Regions from separate parts of the Pseudomonas sp. DC1.2 genome, predicted to be linked through region 1. Evidence: predicted binding sites of a transcription regulator. Region 1 holds the regulator's gene; each other region holds the start of a gene.

Region 1 (5,653 bases):
GGTTGCCTACCTCGGTGACGACCTGCCGGACCTACCGGTGATTCGCCGCGTGGGCCTGGGCATGGCCGTGGCCAACGCCGCCAGTTTCGTCCGTGAACACGCCCACGGCGTTACCCAGGCCCGAGGCGGCGAAGGCGCCGCCAGGGAATTCTGCGAATTGATCCTGCGCGCCCAAGGCCGCCTCGATGCAGCCAACGCTGCGTACCTGTGAGCCCATTTATGCTGAGCAAAAAGATTCGCAACATCCTGATGTTCGGCTGCATCGCTGCGATATTCGCGGCCGTCGGCTACTGGAACATCAGCCCGGAACGCTTCCTCGACAAGCCAGTGGCCAAGGTCGATGAAGGCGAGATCGACTACTACGCCACCAACGCACAAAGTATGCAGTTCCTGCCAGATGGCAAATTGCAGTACGACCTGACCTCAGACAAGGTCGAACACTTGAAAGCGAGCGATGTAACGCTGCTGACCAACCCCGACCTGAACATGTTCCGTGGCACCGAGTTTCCGTGGCACGTGCAAAGTTTGCGCGGCGAGGTCAACCCGGGCGGCACGCAAGTGGAACTGATCGACTCAGTACGCATTGCACGCACCGATGAAAAGAACCGCGACACCATTATTACCAGCACCCGTATGACAGTGTTCCCACAGCAGCAATATGCGCAGACCGAGCAACCCGTTAGAATCGACGGCGCTGGCGGGGTGTCATTTGGCACGGGAATGAAAGCGTATTTGAAAGAAAGCAGGATACACCTGCTATCGAAAGTAAGAGGACAGTATGAGGCTCGTTAAAACCCTCCCTATTTTGCTCAGTCTGGGCGCAGCACTGGGAAGCGTGAGCGCCTGGGCTCTGCCGAACGATAGCCAGCAACCGATCCGCATCCAGGCTGACGATGCTCAGCTCGATGACAAGCAAGGGATCGCCACCTATAAAGGTGACGTGATCATCACCCAAGGCTCGATGAAGGTCACCGGCAACACCGTGACCATCACTCGCACGCCGGCCGGCGAAATCGACGTCGTGACCTCCGTGGGCAACCTCGCGTATTTCGAGCAGAAGCAGAAGCCCGACTCGCCGCAGCCAGTTAAAGGCTACGGCAAGACCGTTCAGTACCATGCCCAGCAAAACCGCATCGTGCTGATCGACCAAGCCAAAGTCATCAGCGACGACGGCAGTACCACCGAAGGCGAGAAAATCGTCTATGACACGGTGAAACAGGTGGCTACCGCAGGCCGCGCCAATGGCTCGCCAATCACCACGCCACGCCAACGGATCGACATGGTGATCCCGCCGAAGCAGAAGGCCCAGTAATGGCAACTCTCAAAGCCCAACATCTGGCCAAGAGCTATAAGGGCCGGCAAGTCGTGCGCGACGTCAGCCTGTCCATCGACAGCGGACAGATCGTCGGCCTGCTCGGCCCCAATGGCGCGGGCAAGACCACCTGCTTCTACATGATCGTCGGCTTGGTACAGGCCGATCAGGGCCGCGTACTGATCGACGACCTCGACGTGAGCCACCAACCGATGCACGGCCGTGCAAAGGCCGGTATCGGCTATCTCCCGCAAGAAGCGTCGATCTTCCGCAAACTGTCGGTGGCCGACAACATCATGGCGATTCTTGAGACACGAAAAGAACTCGACAAAGCCGGGCGGCGCCAAGAGTTGGAAAGCCTGCTCCAGGAATTCCATATCAACCACATTCGCGACAACCTCGGCATGAGCCTTTCCGGTGGTGAGCGCCGTCGCGTGGAAATCGCAAGAGCACTGGCCACGGCACCGAAATTCATCCTGCTGGACGAACCTTTCGCCGGCGTTGACCCGATCTCCGTGGGCGACATCAAGCAAATCATCCATCACCTCAAGGCAAAGGGCATCGGCGTCTTGATCACCGACCACAACGTCCGTGAAACATTGGATATCTGCGAAACAGCCTACATCGTCAACGATGGACAACTGATCGCCGAAGGCGATTCTGCAACCATCCTGGCCAACGAGCTGGTAAAAGAAGTTTATCTAGGCCATGAGTTCCGCCTGTAAGCACTGAGGTGCCCGGCAATGGCCTGAGCGTGCGTTCCAATAAAGTTTTTTTATTGCTACAGCGCTCCCGGCAAACACGAAGCTCCAAAGGTGTTCAGCCGATGGCCAGAAAAGCGTATCAGTGAAGCCTTAGGGGTTTTATTGTTACAGCGCTCTAGGCAAACACTTCAGTTTCAGGCATATAATTTGCTTATGTTTGGCGCTCCGGCGCCCTGTAGTGGATGGCGCATGTGCGCCGGCGAATAAGGTGTTAAGCCCCTGCCATGAAACCATCGCTAGTCTTGAGAATGGGCCAGCAGCTGACGATGACACCGCAGCTGCAACAGGCTATCCGCCTGCTCCAATTGTCGACCTTGGACCTGCAACAGGAAATCCAGGAGGCCTTGGAGTCCAATCCGATGCTCGAACGCCAGGAAGAAGGCGACGACTTCGATAACACCGACCCGTTGGCCGACAGCGCCGAGCAGAAACCCAACGCCGACGTTCAGGAACCCTCTTACCAGGAATCCGCCCCAACGGTGGATAACCTTGAGGAAGGCGACTGGAACGAACGCATCCCCAACGAACTGCCTGTCGACACGGCCTGGGATGACGTCTACCAGACTAGCGCCAGCAGCCTGCCGAGCAACGATGACGACGAGTGGGATTTCACCACCCGCACATCGGTCGGTGAAAGCCTGCAAAGCCACCTGCTGTGGCAATTGAATCTTGCACCGATGTCCGACACTGATCGCTTGATCGCCGTCACCCTGATCGACTGCATCAACAATCAGGGCTACCTGGACGAAACGCTCGATGAAATCCTCGAAGCCTTCGACCCGGAACTGGATATCGAACTGGACGAAATCGAAGCCGTCCTGCACCGCATCCAGCAATTCGAACCTGCTGGTATCGGTGCCCGGAACCTGGGCGAATGCCTGCTGCTGCAATTGCGCCAACTGCCCGCCAAGACGCCTTGGCTGGCTGAAGCCAAACGCCTGGTCAGTGATTACATAGATTTGCTCGGCAGCCGCGACTACAGCCAGCTCATGCGGCGCATGAAACTCAAGGAAGATGAGCTGCGGCAGGTCATCGAACTGGTCCAAAGCCTCAATCCACGCCCAGGCTCACAGATAGAGTCCAGCGAAGCCGAATACGTGGTGCCCGACGTCATCGTGCGTAAAGATAACGAACGCTGGCTGGTAGAGCTGAACCAGGAGTCGGTGCCACGCCTGCGGGTCAACGCCCAGTACGCAGGTTTCGTGCGTCGCGCGGACACCAGCGCCGATAACACGTTCATGCGTAATCAGTTGCAAGAAGCCCGCTGGTTCATCAAGAGCCTTCAGAGCCGCAACGAAACCCTGATGAAAGTAGCCACCCAGATCGTCGAGCATCAGCGAGGCTTCCTGGAGTACGGTGACGAGGCCATGAAACCGCTGGTACTGCATGACATCGCCGAAGCGGTGGGGATGCACGAATCAACGATTTCACGGGTAACCACGCAGAAATTCATGCATACCCCACGGGGCATATATGAGTTGAAATACTTTTTCTCCAGCCACGTCAGCACCTCCGAAGGCGGTGAATGCTCGTCCACGGCAATCCGCGCGATCATCAAAAAACTGGTTGCCGCGGAAAATCAGAAAAAGCCGTTGAGTGACAGCAAGATCGCTGGTTTACTGGAGGCACAAGGCATTCAGGTGGCTCGCCGCACCGTCGCCAAGTACCGTGAGTCCCTAGGGATCGCGCCTTCGAGCGAACGCAAGCGGTTGATGTAAGCCACAGCACAGCGTTCCAGTGGCAGGTATTTCTACCTGCCGCTTTATGCACTGGCAACGAAGGAGAAGCTGTATGCAAGTCAATATCAGTGGACACCAGCTGGAAGTGACAGAGCCCCTGCGCGCCTACATAGGCGAAAAACTCAAAAGGCTTGAGGGGCATTTCGACAAAATCACCAATGTGCAAGTCACGATGAACGTCGAGAAGCTGAAGCAGAAAATCGAAGCCACCTTGCATATCCCCGGCGGAGAAGTGGTCGCCAATGCCGAGCATTCAGACATGTATGCGGCCATTGACCTGCTGACCGACAAGCTGGATCGCCAACTTAAAAAGCATAAGGAAAAGACCCAAAGCCTGCTTCAGGGCGCAACCGGTCGTTAACACTCCCTACCCATGATCCGACTTGAAAACATCCTGACCCCCGGCCGTTCCCTTGTGAACGTGCCGGGCGGCAGTAAAAAGAAAGTACTCGAACAAATTGCCAACCTGATCGCCCGCGAAGTGCCGGATCTGGCCATGCAGGATGTCTTCGAGAGCTTGGTTGCCCGTGAAAAACTCGGCTCCACGGGTTTTGGCAACGGTATCGCCATCCCCCACTGCCGCCTCAAAGGCTGCGAAGCGCCCATCAGTGCGTTGATGCACCTGGATGCTCCCATCGATTTCGACGCTATTGACGGCGCCCCGGTTGATTTGCTGTTTGTACTGCTGGTACCGCAAGCCGCCACCGATGCGCACCTTGAATTGCTTCGACAGATCGCCAGCATGCTTGATCGCAAGGAAGTTCGTGATCGCCTGCGTAGCGCCCCGAGTAACGAAGCCTTGTATCAGGTTGTCCTGGACGAGCAAAACGGTCAGTAATCATGCGCTTGATCATTGTCAGCGGCCGGTCCGGCTCAGGTAAAAGCACCGCACTCGATGTCCTTGAGGACAGCGGCTACTACTGTATCGACAACCTGCCGGCAGGCCTGTTACCAGAGTTGGCCGAACGCGCATTGATTCATACCGAGCTAGCGCAACCGCTGGTCGCTGTTTCTATTGATGCACGCAACCTGCCCAGCCATCTTTCGCGCTTTCCCGAATTACTCGAGGAAGTCCGCAGCCGGCATATCCAGTGCGATGTTGTTTATCTGGACGCCGACGAAGAAACATTGCTCAAGCGCTTCTCGGAAACCCGTCGTCGCCATCCGCTGACCAGCGCCAATCGCTCGCTGGCAGAAGCGATTGAAGATGAAACCCAACTGCTGGGCCCCATCTCAGACCTGGCCGACCTCAAGATCAATACCACCAACCTGAATCTGTACCAGTTGCGCGACACCATCAAGTTGCGCCTACTTAACCAGCCAGAACCCGGTACCGCTTTCCTGGTGGAGTCTTTTGGATTCAAGCGTGGGATGCCGGTGGATGCCGACTTAGTGTTCGATGTGCGCTGCCTGCCAAACCCTTACTGGAAGCCAGAATTGCGGGATCAGTCAGGACTGGATCAACCGGTAGCCGACTACTTGGCTGCACAACCGGATGTCGAAGAGATGTTCCAGGACATTTCCTCCTACCTGCTGAAATGGCTGCCGCGTTTTGCTGCGAGCAACCGCGCTTACGTCACCATCGCCATTGGTTGCACCGGCGGACATCACCGCTCTGTCTATCTGACCGAACGTCTCGGCCAGGTCCTGCAACATTCCCTGAAGAACGTCCAGGTCCGCCACCGCGACCTCAGCTAAAGGATTCACACCGCGATGCCTGCTCTGGAAATTGAAATCATCAACAAGCTGGGCCTGCATGCCCGTGCATCAGCAAAATTCGTTGGGGTCGCAGGACAGTACCCATGCCAGATCAGAGCGGGCCGCACCCCGGAGTCGAT
Region 2 (5,653 bases), 980 kb from region 1:
GCGATGACGAAATCCAGAAAGTGGCTGATGAAGCGGCCCAAGCCTACGCTGATCCCGAGGCTTTTCTGACGGCTAATCCGGACATCAACTACGACGATAGCTTCCCGATCCCGCTGGGTGAGTGGATCGTCGTCGGCAGCCTGCCGGAAACCGTGCTATTTCAAGCCGATACCTACATGGACCTGTTCGCCCAGCTCGTCGCCTCTTTCGGTCCCAGCGTTGATTTCAATATCAAGCCCAAGCAACTGGCCAAGACCGAATCCCTGACAGCGCTCAATCGCATCCAGGTGCAGATGGGCAGCATGAACAAGGACAATGGCGGTTATGTGCTGATGAACTTCAGCCAACTGCTCGATGATGAGCTGCAAGTCGTGCTGGTGTTTGGCAACGACGTGCCGCGTGTGCTTGAGTTATGCGCCCATGTCGGTATAGCCGCCGCGCCTTCCCTGGAAGCGCTGAAAGTGGCAATCCACGTTTAATGTAATAAAACGGAACCCTTGCCAAGGCCTACTATCCTAAGAGTGGAAATCACTATCTTGGGAGCGACACCATGGGTTCTACGTTCAATGGCCTGATCGGCCTGATCATTCTTGCCCTGGATATCTGGGCGATCATCAACGTGTTGAAAAGTGGCGCCGAAACCGGGATGAAAATCCTTTGGGTGCTGTTGATCATCTTGCTGCCGGTGTTGGGTTTGATCATTTGGGCCATCGCCGGTCCTCGCGGTAATGTGCGAATTTGATTCAGTCTGCGTCGGTCATGCCTAGCGCTTAGGTGCTGGGTTTGCCCGTGATTCAGGCGTCGCGGTGGGGGGCACTGCAGCGCCGCGCTCATGTCGTGGGCAAAGTCCGCGCTCACTGGTCGGTGCTGGGTGATCATGTGACGTTCGACCTGTCATGTTCCGCGACGTAGAATGCGCGCCTTTCCCGGACAATCGAACCGTTCGATTGGCCATCATGGGCGGGTAACCGTCCGTTGCCTCCCGCATTCATCGGAGCACTTCCCATGAGCACTACCCAAACCAGCGAATACCTGGAAACCCTCTACGAAGGCTACGGCCAGCGTTTTCGCATGGAAAAACTGCTGCACGAAGTGCGCACCGAACACCAGCACCTGGTCATTTTCGAAAACCCGCGCATGGGGCGGGTGATGGCGCTGGACGGCGTGATTCAGACCACTGAAGCCGACGAATTCATCTACCACGAAATGCTTACCCATGTGCCGATCCTGGCCCACGGCACGGCTAAGCGTGTGTTGATCATCGGTGGTGGCGATGGCGGCATGCTGCGTGAGGTGGCGAAGCACGGGAGTGTCGAACACATCACCATGGTCGAGATCGACGGCACCGTGGTCGATATGTGCAAACAGTTCCTGCCGAATCACTCCAAGGGCGCATACGACGATCCACGCTTGAACCTGGTGATCGACGATGGCATGCGCTTCGTGGCCACCACCACCGAAAAATTTGACGTGATCATTTCCGACTCCACCGACCCGATCGGCCCGGGCGAGGTGCTGTTCTCCGAAAACTTTTACCAGGCCTGCCACCGCTGCTTGAACGAAGGCGGCATTCTGGTGACCCAGAACGGTACGCCGTTCATGCAACTCAGCGAAGTACAAACCACTGCCGGTCGTCTGCGCAGTCTGTTCCCAGACTGGCATTTCTATCAGGCGGCGGTGCCGACCTACATCGGTGGCGCCATGACCTTCGCCTGGGGTGCGACCAATACCGCCTATCGCAAATTGTCCCGTGAGACGTTGCAACAGCGCTTTGCCGGCAGCGGCATTGTCACTCGCTACTACAATCCGGAAATCCACATTGGCGCCTTCGCCATGCCGCAGTACGTGCTGCAAGCGATCAACAAACCCAGCAACGACTGAACAAGCGATTGAGTAGGAAGGGGCCGTCGCGAGTGTGTGAAAACACGCTTGCAACGGCCCTTTTTCATTCCGCCCGTATGACGTGTTGGAACGATTGGCCTGCGCAAACGGTCGAGATGATGTAAGCCCATTTAAGGGTTTTATCGAGGAGGCACTGATGCAAAAGTGGAAAGTCACTTTCGTTGACGATCACGGTGAACAGGTTGATGAGCTGTTCGAGAGCGACGAGTGCCCGAACAACGAGCAAGCGGCTAAACTTATTCGTGCCCGGCGTTTGCCTGTGGCTGCCGAGCTGGATCTCAATGACCTGGATGGCAGAACGGAAGACCCGACCGTCAAAAGTCTGAAGTTCCAGAACAGCATCCAGATTCTCGGTATTACTCCGATCTGATCGTCAAATTGTCACCTTCGCAACCAGGCCTTGGCAGCAGCTCTCTCTTGGGGCTACTCTGCAAGCGAGATCAGCGAATGAATCGCTAAGGTCTGGTCTTGTCAGCTACATGCTTGTTTCCCATCGGCAAATTGCTTGCCGTTTTGCCCTCATCATTCGGTTGTGGGCGCAGGGAATACGGAAAGTCTATCCATCAATTTGAGGGGGACGTTTCATGAGCACAGCCTATCAAGAAGACATCAGCACCACCGTACTGCGCCGCATGAAGGAAGGCGGTTTCGATTTTTCACGATTTCATCCCATTGAGTTCTACGCCATTTTCCCCGACGAGGAGCGGGCGCGCAGGGCCGCAGGTCATTTTCGCGGTGAGTCGTTAAATGCTCAGATCAGCGTGCGTGACGACGGCGCTTGGTATCTGGAACTGAGTAAGGTGATGTACGCGACGTATGGTGGCATCGGCGATTTTGAGCAGGACTTTGAGGCGGTGGTTGAGCCACTGGGCGGCATCATTGAAGGATGGGGCGTCAAACAGGAGGTACGAGGGCTACTCGCATAACACTATGAGTGATAACAATCAGCAGCGGCTGGCCTACGGGTTGGCCGTTTTCGTTTGTGGTGCGTCAGAACATTCCTTCGGAAAAACCTTGAAACAAGAATTCGAGGCAAAAAAAACCGCCTGAGCAGGCGGCTAAAGGGAAGTTCGGTAAGTTTTTCAGCGAATGGGCGGATTATCCGCATCGCAGACCAAGCAGTGAAATCAACTCTGACTATGCTGGTGATAGGCGACAGCATTGCTTCGCAATGAGGCGGGGACAATCAGGTTGGGGCATTTACCGCACAGGTTTGGTGCGGTGCGCGCGGTGTAGTTATCCAACTTATTGAAATTAAAGCGTTTATGCCGATGGCACGGGCCTTGCGAAGCTTAAATGTCCGGGTGACAAGGAGTACGGCATGATCCGCACCTATTTTGATGAGATGTACGATGCTGGCGGGCTGGTCCGCCCGCATTATCGGGAGTTTGCCCGTTGGCTGGCTGAAACGCCTGACGAGCTTTTGGCACAACGGCGACGCGAGGCCGATCTGTTGTTTCATCGCGCCGGGATTACGTTCACGCTCTACGGTGATGAGCAAGGGACGGAGCGTCTGATTCCGTTCGACACCATTCCTCGCAGTATCCCCGCTAGTGAATGGCGGATCGTTGAGCGTGGCTGTATCCAGCGGGTCAAGGCGTTGAACATGTTTCTCGCCGACCTTTACCACGAACAGCGAATCATCAAGGCCGGCATCATTCCGGCCGAACAAGTGCTGGCTAACGAGCAGTACCAGTTGGCCATGCAAGGGCTGGATCTGCACCGCGATATTTATTCCCATATATCAGGCGTTGATTTGGTGCGTGATGGCGACGGTACGTACTACGTGCTTGAAGACAATCTTCGTACACCCAGTGGCGTGAGCTACATGCTCGAAGACCGCAAAATGATGATGCGTTTGTTCCCAGAGTTGTTCTCGGCCCAGCGTATTGCCCCTATCGACCATTACCCGAACCTGTTACTCGATACCCTGAAAAGCTCCAGCCCAATCGATGACCCCAGTGTGGTGGTACTGACGCCGGGTCGCTTCAACAGCGCGTTTTTCGAGCACGCTTTTTTGGCTCGGGAAATGGGTGTTGAACTGGTCGAGGGCGCAGATCTGTTTGTACGTGACGACAAGGTGTTCATGCGCACCACGGATGGTCCCAAAGCCGTCGATGTGATTTACCGTCGTCTCGACGACGCGTTCCTTGACCCGTTGGCGTTCAACCCCGATTCGATGCTCGGCGTGCCCGGACTGCTTTCGTCCTACCGCACCGGCAACGTCGTGCTGGCGAATGCCATCGGCACCGGCGTGGCGGACGACAAATCGGTTTACCCATTCGTGACGGACATGATCCGTTTTTACCTGGATGAAGAGCCGATCCTGAAGAACGTACCGACGTGGCAGTGCCGTAATCCTTCTGAACTTTCCCACGTTCTGGCGAATCTTCCAGATCTGGTGGTCAAGGAAACGCAGGGCTCCGGCGGTTACGGGATGTTGGTGGGGCCCGCGGCGACTGCGGCGGAAATCGAATCGTTCCGTGCGCGCATCAAGGCCAAGCCTCATGCGTACATCGCGCAACCGACGTTGTCCCTGTCGACCTGTCCGACTTTTGTCGAAAACGGCATCGCACCACGCCACATCGACCTGCGTCCGTTTGTATTGTCTGGCCGCGAAACCCGGGTTGTACCGGGCGGTTTGACCCGTGTTGCCTTGCGCGAAGGCTCCCTGGTGGTGAACTCCTCCCAGGGCGGCGGAACCAAGGACACCTGGGTGGTCGAGGATTGAAGGAAGCCTGCCATGTTAAGTAGAACTGCCTCGGATTTGTATTGGATGTCGCGTTACCTGGAGCGGGCGGAAAACCTCGCACGTATGCTCGACATCAGTTATTCGCTGTCACTGATGCCGCAAGACGGCCGAGGTGATGGCCTGCACGAACTCGCCATGCCCTTGCTGATCACGGGCACGCTGGACGACTACCTGGAACGTCACGGAGAGTTGCACGCCGAACGGCTGCTGCATTTTTTCGCCCTGGATGCTGCGAACCCGGCGAGCATCTACAGTTGTCTCGGTTCGGCGCGTGCCAGTGCTCACGCAGTGCGTGGGCGAATCACCGCGGACATGTGGGAAAACATCAACGCCACCTGGCTGGAAATTCGCGGCATAGCCGATCAAGGCTTGAGTCGCTATGGCATGAGTCGTTTCTGTGAGTGGATCAAGGAACGTTCCCACCTGTTCCGCGGCGCGTCCTACGGCACCATCATGCGTAACGACGCTTTCCGCTTCATCCGCCTCGGGACGTTTATCGAAAGGGCCGACAACACACTGCGCCTGCTCGACGCCCGGTATGAAATGGCTGGCGATCAGGCCGAAGCCGTCAGTGATGGCACCGCGCACGCTTACTACCAGTGGAGTGCCTTACTGAGGGCTTTGTCATCGTTCGAGGCTTACACCGAGATCTACCGCGACGCTCCCGGCGCCCGTCACGTTGCCGAGTTGCTGTTGCTGCGGGCAGACGTGCCACGATCCTTACGGGCCTGCACTGAAGAAATCGACCAAATCCTCGCCAGTCTGCCGGGGGCCAACGGCCGTCCTGCGCAGCGCCTGGCGGCCGAGATGGACGCTCGCCTGCGCTACACCGGTATCAACGAAATCCTCGACGAAGGCCTACACGCCTGGCTTACCGAGTTCATCCCGCTGGTGCGCCAGTTGGGCAATGCCATACACAGTTCCTACCTGGAGGCTGCATGAGACTTTCCATTAGCCACGAAACCACCTATCACTATGAAGATCAGGTGCGGGCGAGCA
Region 3 (5,653 bases), 1.1 Mb from region 1:
GATACAGATCGCGGCCACCGTGTACATCGCCAAGAGGGTACGAATGCCGCCAAAGCGATCCGCCAACGCACCGCCCAACGGCCGCATCAAACTGCCACCGAACACGCAGGCGGCCGTGTAGTAGCCGGCTGTGACCGGGCTCAAGCCGTATTGGTCGTTGAAGTAACCAGGCAGCGCGCTTGCCAGGCCGATGAAGCCACCGAAGGTCACGCTGTAGAAAAACATGAACCACCAGCTGTCGCGGTCACCCAGGGCTTTAAAGTAGTCGGCCATCGCCTTGGCTTTTGGCCGCTCAGGCGCATTTTTGGCCAGCCAGGCGAAAATGATCAGGGTCAGGATCAGCGGGATCAGGGCGAAGCCGAACACATTGCTCCAGCCGAACGCGGCAGCCAGCACCGGCGCGATCAGCGCTGCTAGCACGGTGCCAGAGTTTCCAGCACCCGCGATGCCCAGGGCCTTGCCTTGATGTTGCGGCGGATACCATTGCGACGCCAGTGGCAGGGCGACGGCAAAGGACGCGCCAGCCATGCCGAGGAACAGGCCCAGTAGCAGCGCTTGCTCGTAGCTATGGATACCCAGCTTCCAGGCACCGAACAGCGCGCAGATGACGATCACCTGACCGATCAGCCCTGCGGTTTTCGGCGACAGGCGGTCAGCCAGCACGCCCATCACAAAGCGCAGCACCGCCCCGGCCAGGATCGGCGTGGCTACCACCAGTCCACGCTGTTGGGTGGTCAGGTGCAGGTCAGCGGCGATCTGCACGGCCAGTGGACCCAGCAAATACCAGACCATGAAACTCAGGTCGAAGTAGAGGAAAGCCGCGAATAATGTCGGGGTATGACCGGATTTCCAGAAGGTTGAATTCATCGCGCACCTCAGCTGTTGGGAGTCTCGAGAAGGAGTCATTAGCTAGCAGGTGGGGCGCCGCAACGGCCGCACCACCGGCCCCGGGCTGTGGGGCCAAAACGAAAAAACGTCGCTACCGGATCCGCCTTGGGCGAATAAAGTGAGCGACGTCTTTGTCGTAGGTGGGGCAACCGCCGTTGGTTACCTGTATGGATTGCTAAGCCAGATTTGTGCCACATCCGAATGAATGTGAGTGCCCGGCGCACTTCGCTATGAAATCCCATAGCGAGGTGCGCCCGCGAAGGCGTCTTTTAGCCCAGCAGTTCATTCATGGCAATAATCTGCTCCGCTACCTGGATGAGCTTCTGTTGCCGGCTCATGGCCTGGCGACGCATCAAGGTGTAGGCCTCTTCCTCGTCGCATTTTTTCATTTTCATCAACAACCCTTTTGCCAGTTCGATGCGTTTGCGTTCCGCCAATTGCTGGTCCCGAGCGTGAAGTTGGGCGCGCAGGGCCTGGTCGCTTTCAAAACGAGCCATGGCCACGTCGAGAATCGGCTGCAAGCGTTGTGCGTGAATGCCTTCGACGATGTAGGCGCTGACCCCGGACTGGATCGCCTGACGCATCACGCCGGGGTCGTGCTCGTCGGTAAACATCACAATCGGTCGTGGCTGGTCACGGCTGACCAGCACCACTTGTTCCATCACATCGCGGCTGGGTGACTCGGTATCGATCAGAATGACGTCAGGGCGCACCGTTTCGACGCGTGCAGGCAGGTCGATGGTCAAGCCGGATTCGTCGATCACCTCGAACCCGGCTTCAGTCAGGGCCGCTTTCAGGCGACCCACCTTCTTTGCGGTGTCGTTGATTAGCAGGATTCGCAACATGTTGGGTGGCTCCTGTCAGCGACTGGCGAGAAGGGGCGAGCTGCCGTGCATGGCGTGCATCTTGAAGCTTCGGGCGTAACCGACCGGGTCTGAACCGTCCCAGATCTTGCCATCGATCAACTGGCTGCTGCGCATTTCCTGACCCCAGGCGGACACACCGACTGCGGTGGCGGCGTCGCGGTACAGTTCCAGTTGCTGAACCTGGCGCGCGACACCGAGGTAGTCCGGGTCCTCGCGCAGTAAACCCCAGCGACGAAACTGAGTCATGAACCACATGCCGTCGGACAAATACGGCAGATTGACCTCGCCGCCACCATGAAAACGCAGGGCGTGGGGATCTTGCCAGCGATTGCCGAGGCCGTCGGCATAGTCGCCGAGCAGCCGTGGCTCGATGCAGTCGAGCGGTGCGTCCAGATACTCTGGGGCAGTCAGTAAGCGCGCGGTGCTGCGGCGATTCTCGGGGCTTTCTTCAATGAAGCGACTGGCTTCCAGAATAGCCATCACCAGCGCCCGAGCGGTGTTGGGGTACTGCTCGACGAATGCACGAGTGCAACCGAGGACTTTTTCCGGATGATCGGGCCAGATAGCTTGAGTCGTCGCCAGGGTGAACCCTAGATCCTGTTGCACTGCACTGGCGCTCCAAGGCTCGCCGACACAGAAGCCGTCAATACGTCCCGCTTGCAGGTGAGCAATCATTTGTGGCGGCGGGACCACCACACTGTTGACGTCCTGCAAGGGGTGAATACCTTGGCTGGCGAGCCAGTAATACAACCACATGGCGTGGGTGCCGGTGGGAAACGTCTGGGCGAAGGTCAGTTTTGCGCGACTTTGGTGCGCGTGCCGGTCCAGCGCTTCGGGACTGGTCACGCCCAGTGCCTGTAAGTCGTGGGAGAGGTTGATGCTCTGACCGTTCTGATTTAGGCCCATCAGCACTGCCATGTCGGTCGGTGCGATACCGCCGATGCCCAAATGCACCGCGTAGATGAGGCCGTAAAGGCTGTGGGCGGCGTCGAGCTCGCCGCTCACCAGTTTGTCCCGCAGGTTGGCCCAGGACGACTGGCGCTTGAGATTCAAGGTCAAGCCATAGGGTTGGGCGAAGCCCTGAGTGGCCGCGACCACCACCGAAGCGCAGTCGCTCAGGGCGATGAAGCCTACATTGATTGCAGACTTTTCAGGGGCGTCGCTGCCATTGACCCAGGCCAGAGGGCCGGCTGTGGTTTCATTCATCGGATACACACCTTCAAAAAAAAGCGTCGTCACGGGTCCCTGCGCGAGCAAAGCCGAGTGACGACGCCAGTGTCCTTTGACTCATTCCGCCGTTGGCATGAGTCCTGATACCGATGCCGGTGCAAGGCATATGCCATTGACCGTTGATTTGCGCGTGCGCCTCGCCTGTGGAGCCGTTGCCCGGCTATAATCTCGGCCTCATTTCGCCGTCATTCGAGTCAAGCCTGCCCATGTACACTCTGGCCCGTCAGCTGTTGTTCAAACTTTCCCCGGAAACCTCCCACGATCTGTCCCTGGACTTGATTGGCGCGGGCGGGCGTTTGGGCCTCAACGGCTTGCTTTGCAAGGCCCCGGCGAAAGTACCGGTAACCGTCATGGGCCTGGAGTTCCCGAACCCGGTAGGGTTGGCAGCCGGCCTGGACAAGAATGGCGCCGCCATCGATGGTTTTGCACAACTGGGTTTCGGTTTTGTCGAAATCGGTACCATTACCCCGCGTGCTCAGCCAGGCAACCCGAAGCCACGGATTTTCCGTCTTCCGCAAGCCGAGGCGATCATCAACCGCATGGGGTTCAACAATCTCGGCGTCGATCACTTGCTGGCCAGGGTCGCGGCCGCTAAATACAAAGGCGTGCTGGGCATCAATATCGGCAAGAACTTCGATACACCGGTCGAGCGGGCGGTCGACGACTATCTCATCTGCCTCGATAAGGTCTACGCCCACGCCAGCTATGTGACGGTCAACGTCAGCTCGCCCAACACGCCGGGCCTGCGCAGCCTGCAATTCGGTGATTCGCTCAAGCAACTGCTGGCTGATCTGGCGCAGCGCCGGGCAGAGCTGGCGCTGCGCCATGGCCGGCATGTACCGCTGGCGATCAAAATCGCTCCAGACATGACTGACGAAGAGACGGCTCAAGTCGCACTCGCGTTGATCGAAACCGGGATGGACGGGGTCATTGCCACCAACACCACGCTCAGCCGTGTCGGCGTCGAAGGCATGGAACATGGTGACGAGGCGGGCGGTCTGTCCGGCGCACCGGTTCGCGACAAGAGTACTCACACCGTGAAAGTCCTGGCGGCGGAGTTGGCCGGTCGCTTACCGATCATCGCCGTGGGCGGTATCACCGAAGGCAAGCACGCGGCTGAGAAAATCGCTGCGGGCGCGAGCCTGGTGCAGTTGTATTCCGGCTTTATCTATAAGGGCCCGGCGTTGATTCGTGAGTCGGTCGACGCGATAGCAGCCCTGCGCTGATTCCACGGTCCGGTTGTGTGTCGCTCAAGGTTGAGTGTTGGCCCGTTGTAAATAAAAAAGGGCTCCTCGAAGGAGCCCCTGGGCCGAAGCCCGCCGTCCGGATGGGACGTGCGTGGTTAATGTGTTGCGTAGTCAAATTGTCGTGTCGGAATGTTCCCTTTAATTAGCCGACGGCGTGAAGTTCGTTGAGTCTATGGATTCCCGCAGTGCCGGTCATACCGTCCCAGTTGTCGCCACGTCCTTCTCGCCAGCCGTTAATCCAGGCTTGGCGTACCGACGGTAGAGTAAATGGGCAAAGCTCACGGGATTTGCCACCAACGCCATATTGATATCCGCGCAAAAATGCTCTTTCCAAAGGATCACGCTTAAGTCTTCTCATAGGGTGTTTCCCTCACTTGTTGACTGTATTTGTCGCGTTGACCTCTCGCGAGGTCAGGCAGAAAAACTTCTGCCGTTGGCGGCTCGCTGCCGGCGTCGCGAGCCAAGGTGTTGACGTCGTTGCGGCGTCAACCTGTGATGAGTTCTAACCAATGCGTCACATCGAGGGAATGATCGTTTTGTCATAAGGACGTAACCATTAAGGTGCTATGGCCATAAGTAACAAGCCGTTTGTCTCGTGTTTGTTGGTCAAAGCCCGGTATGATCGGCCCCGCGCTGTCTGGCGGGGTTAATCCTTTAACGAGAATGACCCACGGTTGCACTGGGGTACTATTCGACGAAGGGTCGACTTATTACATTTTGTTGCATCAACTTTTTTATCTGCCCTTGCATCTAAGCTCCTTTAATCCGAGCAGCAGGGGTGGGACGGCACACCTTCGTGCCACGCGGGCGCTCTTTTAGAAAAGCGCTTGATTGAAATCCGGACCGGCAACGCGTTGCCGTTTCACTTAGCCAAAGGCTTTTAAATTCCAATGTCCGATCAATTCGAAATCTTCCTCACGTGTCCTAAAGGCCTTGAAGGCCTGCTCATCGAGGAAGCCGTCGGGCTTGGCCTTGAAGAAGCGCGAGAGCACACCTCGGCTGTGCGCGGCATGGCGACCATGGAAACCGCTTATCGCCTGTGCCTGTGGTCGCGTTTGGCGAACCGGGTGCTGCTGGTGCTCAAGCGTTTCCCGATGAAGGACGCCGAAGACCTGTACCACGGCGTTCTGGACATCGAGTGGCAAGACCACATGCTCAACGACGGCACCCTGGCCGTCGAGTTCAGTGGCCACGGCTCTGGCATCGATAACACCCACTTTGGCGCCTTGAAGGTCAAGGATGCGATCGTCGATAAACTGCGCACGCCACAGGGCGACCGCCCGTCCATCGACAAGCTCAACCCGGACCTGCGCATTCACCTGCGCCTTGACCGTGGCGAAGCGATTCTTTCGCTCGACCTGTCCGGCCACAGCTTGCACCAGCGCGGTTACCGCTTGCAGCAGGGCGCGGCGCCGCTGAAGG
Region 4 (5,653 bases), 690 kb from region 1:
AACGGGTTTGCGGCATAGGGCCGTCTTGAGCGTCAACCAGCAGCAGAACGGAGTCAACCATCGACATTACGCGTTCAACTTCGCCGCCGAAGTCGGCGTGGCCCGGGGTGTCCACGATGTTGATGTGGTAGCCGTTCCAGTTGATGGCGGTGTTTTTCGCCAAAATGGTAATACCGCGCTCTTTCTCCTGGTCGTTGGAGTCCATCACGCGCTCGTCGTTGAGCTCGTTGCGCTCCAGGGTGCCGGATTGACGCAAGAGTTTGTCTACCAGGGTGGTCTTACCATGGTCAACGTGAGCAATGATGGCGATGTTGCGTAGATTTTCGATCACTTGTGTATCTCGATCAGAGGATTCGGTGTGCTGACAGGTCGTGGCAGCGATTAACAGTAGAGTCCGGCAAAGCCGTTACAGCTTGACGGCGGCGTCGGGGGGCCGGTGACGCAGGCCACAGGCAAACAGCCCCGGGCACTTAGCTCGGTCGATAAACGCGCACATTGGCATGCCCCTCACTGAGCAAATGGTGGGCATGCAGGCGACTCATCACGCCTTTGTCGCAATACAGCAGGTACTGGCGAGTAGGGTCCAGTTCCTTGAAACGAGCGTTCAATGCATAAAACGGCATCGTCATTACCTCAATGCCAGCCAGCACCAGCGGCTCGTCTTCAGCGGCATCCGGGTGACGGATGTCGATGACGATCTGACCCGCCAGCGCTTCGCTGACCTCTTCGATCTGCAAGTCCTGGCCCAATTCGTCGATCACGCGATCGATCGGCACCAGTTTGGCGTTCTCGAGCGCGCGCTCAAGGACGGCCATGTCGAACTGTTGTTCTTCGTACTCCACGCGGTTGCGCTTGGCGTGGGTCTTGGGGTTCACCGAGATGATCCCGCAATACTCCGGCATGTGCTTGGCGAAATCGGCGGTGCCGATTTCGTAGGCCAGGTCGATGATGTCCTGCTTGTGACTGGCGATCAGTGGGCGCAAGACCAACTTGTCGGTCACGCAGTCGATCACAGACAGGTTCGGCAAGGTCTGACTCGACACCTGGGAAATCGCTTCGCCGGTGACCAGCGCATCGATGTCCAGCCGATCGGCAATACGGGAAGCAGCGCGCAACATCATACGCTTCAAAACTACACCCATATGACTGTTATCGACTTTCCCGAGAATTTCTCCCAAGACTTCCTCGAACGGCACACTGACAAATAGCACGCGTTGGGAGCTGCCGTACTTCTTCCAGATGAAGTGCGCGACCTCCATGACGCCCAGTTCATGGGCACGTCCACCCAGATTAAAGAAGCAGAAATGGCTCATAAGCCCGCGACGCATGATCTGGTAAGCGGCGACTGTCGAGTCAAAGCCGCCTGACATCAATACCAGCGTCTGCTCCAGGGCACCTAGCGGATAACCACCGATGCTGTTGTGCTGGCTGTGGATCACGTACAACCGTTGGTCGCGAATTTCCATGCGAACTTCGATTTCTGGCTCTTTCAGGGAAATCCCGGCGGCGCCGCACTGACGACGCAGCTGGCTGCCGACGTATTTTTCGACATCCATGGATGAGAAGTCGTGGTGTCCGCCGCGCTTGCAGCGCACCGAAAAAACCTTCCCGGCCAATGCATCGCCGTAGTGCTGCTTGCACTTGGCGACGATGTCGTCGAAGTCGCCCAACGGGTATTCATCTACCTGCAGAAAATGCGCGATGCCTGGCATACAACTCAGGCGCTCAGTCATCTCCTTCAGCGCTTTGGGCTCACTGATGCGGGTTTCCAGCTCGAGGTTGTCCCACACGCCGTTCACCACCACAGCCGGGTCCAGATCGCGGAGCACGGCACGGATGTTTTTAGCCAATTGGCGGATGAAACGCATCCGTACCGGGCGGCTCTTGATGGTGATCTCGGGGAAGACTTTTACGATTAGTTTCATGAAAACAGCGCGCAGAGGGCCAGCCGAAAAAGGGGGGCGCGGATTATAGCGGAAATTGCTCAAGGTTTGACCAGTTTATGTGCAGATGGTTTTTCGCGCACCAAAACAGGTCATTCCGAGATTTGAGCGCTACATTTAAGAGCGTGATTTTCAGTTTTGCGACACCTCATGCCTTTATAAGCGTGATATTGGGGCAAAAAACCCATGGTGGGGCACTGGCATGCAATTTGCTCCCTTGTGAGGCAGGTTGCCATGGCAGAGTATTCGCGCCGGCATCACCCAAATTCTAAGGGCATCCAATACCCGCCCGAAGCCACCCGGAGGACACTATGTCGAAGTCGGTTCAACTCATCAAAGATCATGACGTCAAGTGGATTGATCTGCGCTTCACGGACACCAAAGGCACTCAGCACCACGTGACCATGCCGGCTCGCGATGCGCTGGATGATGCTTTCTTCGAAGAAGGCAAAATGTTCGACGGTTCCTCCATCGCTGGCTGGAAAGGCATCGAAGCTTCCGACATGATCCTGATGCCGGACGACAGCACTGCCGTCCTCGACCCATTCACCGAAGACACTACGCTGATCATCGTCTGCGACGTGATCGAGCCGTCGACCATGCAAGGCTATGACCGCGACCCACGCGCCATCGCCAAACGTGCCGAGGAATACCTGAAGTCCACCGGTATCGGCGACACCGTGTTCGTCGGTCCAGAGCCAGAGTTCTTCATCTTTGATTCGGTGAAGTTCAAGTCCGACATCTCCGGCTCGATGTTCAAAATCTACTCCGAACAGGGTTCCTGGATGTCCGACCAGGACATCGAAGGCGGCAACAAAGGCCACCGTCCAGGCGTCAAAGGCGGCTACTTCCCTGTTCCGCCATTCGACCATGACCACGAAATCCGTACCTCCATGTGCAACGCCATGGAAGAGATGGGCCTGGTCATCGAAGTTCACCACCACGAAGTGGCCACTGCCGGTCAGAACGAAATCGGTGTGAAGTTCAACACCCTGGTCGCTAAGGCTGACGAAGTTCAGACCCTGAAATACTGCGTCCACAACGTTGCTGATGCCTACGGTCGCACCGCGACCTTCATGCCTAAGCCGCTGTACGGCGACAACGGTTCGGGTATGCACGTTCACCTGTCCATCGCCAAAGATGGCAAAAACACCTTCGCTGGCGAAGGCTATGCCGGCCTGTCCGATACCGCCCTGTACTTCATCGGCGGCATCATCAAGCACGGCAAGGCGCTGAACGGCTTTACCAACCCGTCGACCAACTCCTACAAGCGTCTGGTCCCAGGTTTCGAAGCACCGGTCATGCTGGCCTACTCGGCTCGCAACCGTTCCGCCTCGATCCGTATTCCTTACGTGTCCAGCCCTCGCGCTCGCCGTATCGAAGCACGCTTCCCGGATCCAGCGGCTAACCCGTACCTGGCCTTCGCAGCCTTGGTAATGGCTGGCCTGGACGGCATCCAGAACAAGATCCACCCTGGCGACGCAGCTGACAAAAACCTGTATGACCTGCCGCCTGAAGAGGCGAAAGAGATCCCACAAGTGTGCGGCAGCCTGAAAGAAGCCCTGGAAGAGCTGGACAAAGGTCGCGCGTTCCTGACTAAAGGCGGCGTGTTCTCCGATGACTTCATCGACGCTTACATCGCTCTGAAAAGCGAAGAAGAAATCAAGGTCCGCACCTTCGTACACCCACTGGAATACGAGCTGTACTACAGCTGCTGATCCGGTAGCGCCTGCGCAAGCGGCGTGACAAAAATGAGGCCTCCTTCGGGAGGCCTTTTTTGTGGGCGACGAGTAGAGACCGAAGGTTTGGCATTCTCTTGATATCAATTGAGCAAGCCGCTCAAGAAAACATCGTCTACTGTCACGGTTTTTGCGAGGCGCCATCGATGAAATCCGGGCACGCCTTACTTTGCTCGCTCACGCTGCTCGCGGGGATGCTGACACCGGCTTGCGCAATGGCCGACAGCTTGGGCTCCGTGACCTCGCTGATGCACTGGCAGGTAGAAAAACCTGACGCCGAAAACCCTTATCAAATGGCACTTCTCGACGGCAAAGCGTCCTATGGAAGCAAGACCAGCCAAGCGCTTTTGCAGGTCGGCTGCCACGCCCATCTCTCATTGATAATCCCTACGCAGCGATTGGGCTTCAACGCCGACGCCTATGAAGGTCCGAACGCAACCCTGCACGGCCCGCTGCGCATGAGCACCGCCAGGCGCGCCCACATCGACTACCGGATAAGTGGCTTTGGCTCAGTAAGGCGCCTGCAAGACGATGGCTGGGTGTTCGAATTCGCGATGAGCGCCAGCAAAAGCGAGTTGCGCTTTTGGCTGACGAAGGCTGCCATCGGCCAGCTCGTCACGTTGACAGTGCCCTCAACACAAAAAGGCGACAAGCCACTGATTGCCAAATTTATTTTGCCTACCGAGGCCAGCGGTTTGCGCGAAGTGTTAGCGCCCTGCCTGAACGGCGCGAAATAGGCGCCAGCCGCACAGGCTGCCTTAGTTCTTGATGCCTAAAGACAGTCTCATAACGGCTCACTCAGGCGCCGCGCGTCGAGCCTGCGGGCGAAAGCGACGCCGACGATTTGAATAACGGAATGTAAGCAACCGATGCCAAGCCCTCCGCCGTGGCCTATGCTGCAACCCAACGCTTTCGTTTCTGGTTGAATTTATGGGTCGTGGTTTTCTATTGATGTTGCTGTTGGTCGCCCTGCCCGCTGCCGCGCAGATCTACAAGTACACCGATGCCTCAGGCAACACCGCCTACAGCAACCAGCCGCCCGATGGCGTCAAAGCGCAGCCGGTGGAATTGCCGCCGCTTAACAGCGTTGAGCACCAGCCGGCCCGCCCACCAGCCTCGCCCACAGCCACCAGCAGCAGCCAGCAGCCGCGCAGCGCCTACGAGGTGCTGGAACTGACCGGACTGCCCACCGAAGAAGCCCTGCGTGCCAACAACGGCACCTTCACCGTCAGCGTCCTGATCAAACCGCGGCTGCAGGCCCCGCATCTACTCAGGCTCTTGCTGGACAACCAGCCTTACGGCCAACCGAGCAACGTGCCGATCCTGCAACTGGTGAATATTGATCGCGGCGACCACAGTCTCGCGGTGCAAGTAATCGACGGGAACAACGTCGTGCAACAAAGCCCGAGCGTGGCACTCACCGTGCAACGGGTGCATACGCCTTGAAGGGCTGGCTGCTGATCGCGTGCCTGATCGCTTTCCCGGCGATGGCTGACGTCTATACCTATGTCGATGCACAGGGCAACCGGGTCTTCACCGACCAGCCACGCACTGGCAGTGCCAAGCGCGTCCCGCTGGCCACCGGCAACCGCATGACCGCCAACCCCAGCAACGCAAAACCGCTGATCACCGCGCAAAAAACTGAACAACAACCGCTGTTCCGCTACGACATGCTTCGTGTGCTGGTGCCCGAGCCTGATGCCACGATACGCAGCAGTGCCGGCGAACTGATCGTCAGCGTCACCAGCGAACCAGGCCTGCAAAAGGGCCATCGCTATCGTTTGCTGCTGGACGGCAAGCCTACCGCCGAGCCCGGCCCCAGCCCGGTGTTTGCACTGAGCAACATCGACCGGGGCAGCCATAACCTGTCAGTGGAAATCCTCGACGAACAGGGCCGAATCGTCGAGCGCACGGCCAACCAACCGTTTCACATGCTGCGCATCTCCCTCGCGCAGAAGCGCCAGGTCACGC

What was found. Region 1 encodes sigma-54, which starts transcription at its own class of promoters, with help from an activator protein. Its sites were predicted from a motif close to ANTGGCATNNANNTTGCTNT; they were not measured.
Region 2: the regulator sigma-54 is predicted to act here: its motif matches at 3,173-3,192, upstream of RHM68_RS08755 (circularly permuted type 2 ATP-grasp protein).
Region 3: the regulator sigma-54 is predicted to act here: its motif matches at 3,079-3,098, upstream of RHM68_RS09080 (CmpA/NrtA family ABC transporter substrate-binding protein).
Region 4: the regulator sigma-54 is predicted to act here: its motif matches at 2,140-2,159, upstream of glnA (glutamate--ammonia ligase).

The regions. Positions count from the first base shown of each region.
Region 1 is NZ_CP133782.1:934,222-939,874, reverse strand. It holds gene RHM68_RS04105 (HAD family hydrolase) at 1-211, shown strand, start outside; gene lptC (LPS export ABC transporter periplasmic protein LptC) at 220-792, shown strand; gene lptA (lipopolysaccharide transport periplasmic protein LptA) at 779-1,312, shown strand; gene lptB (LPS export ABC transporter ATP-binding protein) at 1,312-2,037, shown strand; gene RHM68_RS04085 (RNA polymerase factor sigma-54) at 2,301-3,794, shown strand; gene hpf (ribosome hibernation-promoting factor, HPF/YfiA family) at 3,868-4,176, shown strand; gene ptsN (PTS IIA-like nitrogen regulatory protein PtsN) at 4,189-4,653, shown strand; gene rapZ (RNase adapter RapZ) at 4,656-5,513, shown strand; gene RHM68_RS04065 (HPr family phosphocarrier protein) at 5,529-5,653, shown strand, end outside.
Region 2 is NZ_CP133782.1:1,909,590-1,915,242, forward strand. It holds gene RHM68_RS08730 (hypothetical protein) at 1-479, shown strand, start outside; gene RHM68_RS08735 (PLDc N-terminal domain-containing protein) at 551-742, shown strand; gene speE (polyamine aminopropyltransferase) at 1,006-1,881, shown strand; gene RHM68_RS08745 (hypothetical protein) at 2,039-2,272, shown strand; gene RHM68_RS08750 (ribonuclease E inhibitor RraB) at 2,487-2,828, shown strand; gene RHM68_RS08755 (circularly permuted type 2 ATP-grasp protein) at 3,224-4,633, shown strand; gene RHM68_RS08760 (alpha-E domain-containing protein) at 4,646-5,596, shown strand; gene RHM68_RS08765 (transglutaminase family protein) at 5,593-5,653, shown strand, end outside.
Region 3 is NZ_CP133782.1:1,987,654-1,993,306, forward strand. It holds gene RHM68_RS09070 (nitrate/nitrite transporter) at 1-867, opposite strand, end outside; gene RHM68_RS09075 (ANTAR domain-containing response regulator) at 1,158-1,733, opposite strand; gene RHM68_RS09080 (CmpA/NrtA family ABC transporter substrate-binding protein) at 1,749-2,960, opposite strand; gene RHM68_RS09085 (quinone-dependent dihydroorotate dehydrogenase) at 3,191-4,210, shown strand; gene rmf (ribosome modulation factor) at 4,374-4,589, opposite strand; gene rlmKL (bifunctional 23S rRNA (guanine(2069)-N(7))-methyltransferase RlmK/23S rRNA (guanine(2445)-N(2))-methyltransferase RlmL) at 5,122-5,653, shown strand, end outside.
Region 4 is NZ_CP133782.1:248,376-254,028, reverse strand. It holds gene typA (translational GTPase TypA) at 1-331, opposite strand, end outside; gene thiI (tRNA uracil 4-sulfurtransferase ThiI) at 471-1,925, opposite strand; gene glnA (glutamate--ammonia ligase) at 2,255-3,661, shown strand; gene RHM68_RS01190 (hypothetical protein) at 3,829-4,419, shown strand; gene RHM68_RS01185 (DUF4124 domain-containing protein) at 4,613-5,128, shown strand; gene RHM68_RS01180 (DUF4124 domain-containing protein) at 5,125-5,653, shown strand, end outside.